DNA from 3 places in the Streptomyces sp. NPDC020731 genome. Region 2 is predicted to be linked to each of the others. Evidence: riboswitches for the same ligand, from Rfam matches in the RefSeq annotation. Region 2 holds a riboswitch; each other region holds the start of a gene.

Region 1 (2,258 bases), on a different contig from region 2:
GCCGGTGCCCATGATCAGGCGGGACGTGAAGGACGTACCGCCGAGGAGGAACGGATCGTCGGCCATGGTCAGCCTCCCTGGACGGCGGTCAGGACTTCCACACGGTCACCCTCGGAGAGGGGCGTGGCGGGCCACTGCGCGCGCGGGACGACGGTTTCGTTGAGGGCGGCGGCCACCCCTGAGGGCGCCTTGGTGAGCGACTTCACGACGAGGTCGAGGGCCGTGCCGGGCGCGAACCGCCGGTGTTCCCCGTTGACCGAGATGTTCATGCGGGCTGCTCCGTGCGGACGGCGGCGCCGAAGCGCCGGGGGGTGAACGGACGGGCCACCTCCGGCAGCGCGCCGGTGGTCAGGACCTCCGCCATGGCATCGCCGGTGACCGGTGTCAGCAGGACACCGTTGCGGTAGTGGCCGGTGGCGAGGAGCAGCCCCTCGAGGCCGGTCGGGCCGAGCAGCGGCGCGTTGTCGGGGGAGCCGGGGCGCAGGCCGGCCCGGGTCTCGGCCAGCGGCAGCTCGGTGATGCCGGGGACCAGCTCGTGGGCGTCGCGCAGCAGCTCGTACACACCGCCCGCGGTCACCGTCGTGTCCCAGCCCGTCTCCTCGCTGGTCGCCCCGATCACCAGCTCGCCGTTCTCGCGCGGCACCAGATAGACATGGCTGCCGCGCACCACGGCCCGCACCGTCCGGCTCAGGAAGGGACCGTGCCGCGCGGGCATCGTCAGCCGTACCACCTGCCCCTTCACGGGACGGACGGGCGGCAGCACGTCCTCCCGGACGCCCGCGAGCCGCCCGCTGAGGCTGCCCGCGGCGAGCACCACCTGCCCGGCGCCCAGTTCGGTGCCGTCGGCCGTGACGACGCCCGTCGCGCGATCTCCCGCGACCACGAGCCGCTCGGCCCACGCGCGGTGGACGGTCACGCCCGCGCGCTCACAGGCGGTGACCAGCGCGGTCGCCAGCCGCCGGGGGTCGATCTGGTGGTCGCCGTCCACCCGCAGCCCGCCGCGCACCCCCGGCGCGAGCATCGGCTCCAGGCGCCGGCAGTCCCGCCCGGAGAGCCACTGCGAGTCCAGCCCCGACCGCTGCTGCAGGGCGTGCAGGTCCCGCAGGTGGGCGCGGTCGTCGGCGTCCAGCGCCACGGCGAGCGTGCCGCACGCGCGGTAGCCGAGGTCCTGGCCGGTCAGCTCGGTCAGCTCGGCCGCGAAGACGGGATAGCGCCGCGCGGAGGCGAGGTTCAGACCGAGCAGGGTCTCCTCGCCGTAGTGCAGTTCCGTGACGGCGGCCAGCATCCCGGCGGCCACCCGGGCGGCGCCACCGCCCGGTTCGGGGTCCACCACGGCTGTGACGAGACCGCGCTGCGCGGCCCGCCAGGCCGTGACCAGACCGATGATTCCGCCCCCGACGACGAGGACGTCTGAGGTACGCGTGGGCGACATGGGCGTCCAGCCCCTCCCTTCGCCGGCATGACCCGGATCAGGTTCGTACGGTCGGAGGCCGCCAGCCTCCCTCTCAGCCCGGTGCGTCCGGGCTCCCGCGAGTGCTTGTACGTTGGCCACCCTAGCCCGCACCGCACCGCGCCTGTAAGGGAGCCTCCGCGTGGCACCATCGCTCGACGGACTCGTCCTCGCCCCCGTGGCCGACCAGGCCCCCGGCCAGGTCGGCACCCGCACCCGGTTCGTCTACCACGAGCGGGACGGCGAGATCTGGGCCGAGTACGCGGGCGGCGACGTCGTGCGCGGGCACTTGGTGGGCACCCGCGCGGGGGACCGGCTGGACTTCCGGTACGTGCAGCTGAAACGGGACGGCACCACCTCCTCGGGGCACTGTGTGTCGACGGTCGTGGAGCTGCCCGACGGACGGGTACGGCTGGAGGAGAGCTGGGCGTGGGAGTCGCAGCCGGGCAGCGGGACGAGCGTGGTGGAGCAGCTCGGCCGATGACGTCGCGTCAGGTGTCTAAGGTGATCGGGTGAGCGAGCAGACGCAGCAACCGGGACGGTCCGAGCCGCGGCGGGTGGTGGTGGCGGGCGCGGGCATGGCCGGTGTGCAGACCGCCCTCGCCCTGCGGGAGCAGGGCTTCACCGGCACCGTGACCCTGATCGGCGCGGAACCCCACCAGCCGTACGACAGGCCGCCGTTGTCGAAGGCGGTGCTGCTCGGCAAGGCCGAGGACTCCGCCTTCGACGTCGACTTCGAGGACGCCGGCATCGAACTGCGGCTCGGCTGCGAGGTGCTCGGCCTGCGCCCCGCCGACCACGAACTGGA
Region 2 (2,258 bases):
CCGGCCGGTTCGCGCGGCAGGCTCCAGGAGGCACTGCTTCCCGAGCTGATGACGGTCGTACGGCATCTGTCGACCGACCAGGGCACCACCCGTAAGACGCTGTGGAAGCTGTTCGACGGGACGCTCGTCGAGTCCGTGCTCATGCGTTATCCGGACCGGGTGACGATGTGCATCAGCTCCCAGGCCGGCTGCGGCATGAACTGCCCGTTCTGCGCGACCGGGCAGGCCGGCCTCGACCGGAACCTGTCCACCGCCGAGATCGTGCACCAGATCGTGGACGGGATGCGGGCGCTCCGGGACGGCGAGGTGCCCGGTGGCCCGGCGCGGCTGAGCAACATCGTCTTCATGGGCATGGGTGAGCCGCTCGCCAACTACAACCGGGTCGTCGGGGCCATCCGTCGCCTCACCGACCCCGAGCCGGACGGGCTCGGGCTGTCCCAGCGCGGGATCACCGTGTCCACCGTCGGTCTCGTCCCGGCCATCCACCGGTTCACCGGCGAGGGCTTCAAGTGCCGGCTCGCCATCTCGCTGCACGCCCCCGACGACGAGCTGCGCGACACCCTCGTCCCCGTGAACACGCGGTGGAAGGTGCGCGAGGTCCTCGACGCCGGGTTCGAGTACGCGGCCACCTCCGGGCGGCGGCTGTCCATCGAGTACGCGCTCATCCGGGACATCAACGACCAGGCCTGGCGCGGCGACCGCCTCGGACGGATGCTCAAGGGCCGGCCGGTGCACGTCAACCTCATCCCGCTCAACCCCACGCCCGGCTCCAAGTGGACCGCCTCCCGCCCCGAGGACGAGAAGGCGTTCGTGGAGGCGATCGCCGCGCACGGCGTGCCGGTGACGATCCGGGACACCCGTGGACAGGAGATCGACGGGGCGTGTGGTCAGCTCGCCGCGAGCGAGAGGTAATGTGACTCGCGTAAGCACATCTTCATATTCCGACAGGGGAGCGCCACAGCGCTGAGAGTGCGGCACCGGCCGCAGACCCTCCGAACCTCGCCCAGGTCATTCTGGGTAGGGAGATCGGTCATCACTCGAGCTGTTGCGCCCTGCCCGGGACCTCTCAGAGGGGTCCCGGGCAGGGCCGCGTCTCTTCCTGGTCACTCCAGGAGGAATCAAGTGGGCATCACCAAGAAGGTCACGGTCCTGGCCGTCGGGCTGGGGCTGGTCACGCTGTCCGCGTGCGGGTCGTCCGACGGCGACGACTCGAGCGGGGGCGGGTCGTCCAAGACCGTGACCCTCGTCAGCCACAACTCGTGGGCCGTGTCGAAGGACGTCGTCGCCGCCTTCGAGAAGCAGTCCGGCTACCAGCTGAAGGTCCTCGAGGACGGCGACGCCGGGCAGGCCGTGAACAAGGCCATCCTCACCAAGGACAACCCCCAGGGCGATGTCTTCTTCGGCGTCGACAACACCCTGCTCTCCCGCGCCCTCGACAACGGGCTGTTCCAGCCGTACGAGGCGAAGGGCTCCGATCTGATCCTGCCCGAGTACCGGGTGGACCAGGACAAGCACCGGGTCACCCCCGTCGACAGCGGTGACGTCTGCGTCAACTACGACAAGGCGTGGTTCAGCGAGCACGGCCTGACCCCGCCGAAGAGCCTCGACGACCTGGTCGAGCCCGAGTACAAGGACCTCCTCGTCACCGAGAACGCCTCCACCTCCTCGCCCGGCCTCGGCTTCCTGCTCGGCACGGCAGCCGAGTACGGCGACGAGGGCTGGCAGGACTACTGGAAGAAGCTCAGGGCCAACGGCGTGAAGGTGGTCGACGGCTGGGAGCAGGCCTACAACGAGGAGTTCTCCGGCTCGGCCGGCGGCAGGAAGGCCAAGGCCGACCGTCCGCTGGTGGTGTCCTACGCCTCCTCGCCGCCCGCCGAGGTCATCTACGCCGACCCCAAGCCGGACACCGCCCCCACCGGCGTCGCCGAGGGCACCTGCTTCCGCCAGGTCGAGTACGCGGGCCTGCTGGACAACGCGAAGAACCCCGAGGGCGGCAAGGCGCTGCTGGACTTCCTGATCAGCAAGCGGTTCCAGGACGACATGCCGCTCAACATGTTCGTGTACCCGGTGCGGGAGGCCGCCCAGGTGCCCGAGGAGTTCGTGAAGTTCGGACCGCAGGCGAAGGACCCGCAGACGATGGACCCGGAGAAGATCGCCACCAACCGTGACCAGTGGGTCAAGTCGTGGGCCTCGCTCGTACTGAAGTGACGCGGACCGCGGCGGGGCGGCGCGGGAGCGCGGCGCGGCTCGGCCTGATG
Region 3 (2,258 bases), on a different contig from region 2:
CCTCATGCAGCTCCCAGACCGCGGACGTCTGGGTGACCGTCACGTCGTCGAGGACACCGAGCGAACCGATGATGACGCCGGCCAGCAGCAGACCGCTCATGTCGATCCCGGGATACAGCCCGTGGATCAGACCGGTGTTGTCGTCGGTGTTGCCGGTCAGCGCGGCCCACCCGATGAACACCGAGCCCAGGAAGCCGATCAGCAGCAGCGAGATCAGTGTGCCGAGCACCGCCACCGACGTACGCGCCGACAGCCCGTGACACAGGTACAGGGCGATCAGCATGATCGCGCTCGCCCCCACCACCGCCACGACCAGCGGGTTCGATCCCTGCAGGATCGCGGGCAGGATGAAGAAGTTGAGCACCAGGAAGCTGATCGCCAGCGCGACCAGCGCCATGACGCCACGCAGCCGTCCCACGGCCACGACGGCGAGCGCGAAGATGCCCGCGAGCAGCGCCATCGGGAAGCGCCGGTCCACATCGGTGACCGAGTACTGGAGGTCCTCGGGCGCGGAGGGCTCGTAGGCGACCACGACCTTCTGGCCCTCGCTCAGCTGCCGGGACTGGTCCGGCTGCACGATCTCGTTGAACGTACGGCCCTTGTCGTCGCCGGTGTCGACCCGGATCGTCGCCTTCTTGCAGGTACCGCCCGCCTGCTGCTGGGCGGACGAGCCCTCGGCGGTGGAGGTGTCGCCGGTCGGGACGCCCCCGGAGGCGTTGACGGACTGACAGCTCAGCTCGACCACCTTGGTGACCGTGGCGCGCTGTGTCTGCCGGTCGAAACCGACGCCTGTGCGCTCGTGCGCCGGGGCACCGCCCGGCCACAGCACGGCGAGTCCGATCAGCACCGCCGCCGTGAACGGGATCAGGATCGCCGCGATGACCTTGCGCAGGTGCTGGGAGACGGGCGCCGCCGGGCCGTGACTGTGGCTGTGCCCGTGCGCGTGGCCGCCGCCGTCTCCGGCACCGGGTGTGCGCGGTGGTTCGGGCGGTGGATACGGAGGAGGTTGAGTGGAGCTCACCGCCCGATCATCGCAAGAACGGGATGGGCCCTCTGTTCACCGCGCCAGAAATGACGCTAGCGTGGAGGCGCTTTTGTACACGCGGGAGCTCGGAGCACCGGGCTGAGAGGGCGCTGACCTCCGTCCCAGCGATGTTTCACATGAAACATCACCGAATTGCGAGTGATGTTTCACACGGAACGTCGGCAGACGGAAACCGCTGCGTCGACCGCCGAACCTGTTACCGGGTAATGCCGGCGTAGGGAGTAGGTCTCATGACCAACAAGGACGCACGCACGCCTGCCTCCACGCAGAACCCGACGGAGACGTCGGTGAACGGGGAGGCCGGGAAGTCCATCGGCTGGCACAAGGCGTACGTCGAGGGCGCACGCCCCGACCTGCGGGTGCCGGTCCGTCAGGTGCACCTCACCAACGGGCAGTCGGTCACGCTGTACGACACGTCGGGCCCGTACACCGATCCGCTCGTCGACACCGACGTCCGCCGGGGCCTGGCTCCGCTGCGGGAGAGCTGGATCATCGCCCGCGGTGACACGGAGGAGTACGCGGGCCGTCCCGTCCGTCCCGAGGACGACGGGATCAAGCACACCTCTCCGCGCGGGGGCCTGCGCAATCTGGACGCCGTGTTCCCCGGCCGGCCGCGCCTGCCGCGCAGGGGCCGCGGGGGCCGGGCGGTCACGCAGCTGGCGTACGCGCGCCGTGGTGAGACCACGCCCGAGATGGAGTTCGTCGCGGTCCGGGAGAACGTCTCCCCCGAAGTGGTCCGTGAGGAGATCGCGGCGGGCCGGGCGGTGCTGCCGGCCAACGTCAATCACCCGGAGATCGAGCCGATGATCATCGGCAAGCGGTTCCTGGTGAAGGTGAACGCCAACATCGGCAACTCGGCGGTCACGTCCTCCATCGAGGAGGAGGTCGAGAAGATGACCTGGGCGACCCGCTGGGGCGCCGACACGGTCATGGACCTTTCCACCGGCCGGAACATCCACACCACCCGCGAGTGGGTGCTGCGCAACTCCCCCGTCCCCATCGGCACCGTGCCGCTCTACCAGGCCCTGGAGAAGGTCGACGGCCGGGCCGAGGAACTGACCTGGGAGATCTACAAGGACACGGTCGTCGAACAGGCCGAGCAGGGTGTGGACTACATGACGGTCCACGCGGGCGTGCGTCTCGCGTACGTACCGCTCACCGCCCACCGCAAGACCGGCATCGTCTCCCGCGGCGGCTCGATCATGGCCGCATG

Evidence for each region. Region 2 has a riboswitch for thiamine pyrophosphate ahead of ACH4VX_RS13455 (thiamine ABC transporter substrate binding subunit). Riboswitches for the same ligand answer to the same signal wherever they lie in the genome.
Region 1: linked by a shared signal. The riboswitch ahead of thiO (glycine oxidase ThiO) and the one ahead of ACH4VX_RS13455 (thiamine ABC transporter substrate binding subunit) in region 2 are both predicted to bind thiamine pyrophosphate.
Region 3: linked by a shared signal. The riboswitch ahead of thiC (phosphomethylpyrimidine synthase ThiC) and the one ahead of ACH4VX_RS13455 (thiamine ABC transporter substrate binding subunit) in region 2 are both predicted to bind thiamine pyrophosphate.

Annotation. Positions count from the first base shown of each region.
Region 1 covers NZ_JBIRTN010000004.1:377,791-380,048, reverse strand. Annotated here, with positions in the region: gene ACH4VX_RS08790 (thiazole synthase) at 1-66, opposite strand, end outside; gene thiS (sulfur carrier protein ThiS) at 69-269, opposite strand; gene thiO (glycine oxidase ThiO) at 266-1,432, opposite strand; TPP riboswitch at 1,430-1,541, opposite strand; gene ACH4VX_RS08775 (hypothetical protein) at 1,593-1,934, shown strand; gene ACH4VX_RS08770 (NAD(P)/FAD-dependent oxidoreductase) at 1,963-2,258, shown strand, end outside.
Region 2 covers NZ_JBIRTN010000007.1:256,933-259,190, forward strand. Annotated here, with positions in the region: gene rlmN (23S rRNA (adenine(2503)-C(2))-methyltransferase RlmN) at 1-912, shown strand, start outside; TPP riboswitch at 937-1,042, shown strand; gene ACH4VX_RS13455 (thiamine ABC transporter substrate binding subunit) at 1,123-2,208, shown strand; gene ACH4VX_RS13460 (ABC transporter permease) at 2,256-2,258, shown strand, end outside.
Region 3 covers NZ_JBIRTN010000010.1:155,482-157,739, reverse strand. Annotated here, with positions in the region: gene ACH4VX_RS17655 (YibE/F family protein) at 1-1,021, opposite strand, end outside; TPP riboswitch at 1,093-1,283, shown strand; gene thiC (phosphomethylpyrimidine synthase ThiC) at 1,276-2,258, shown strand, end outside.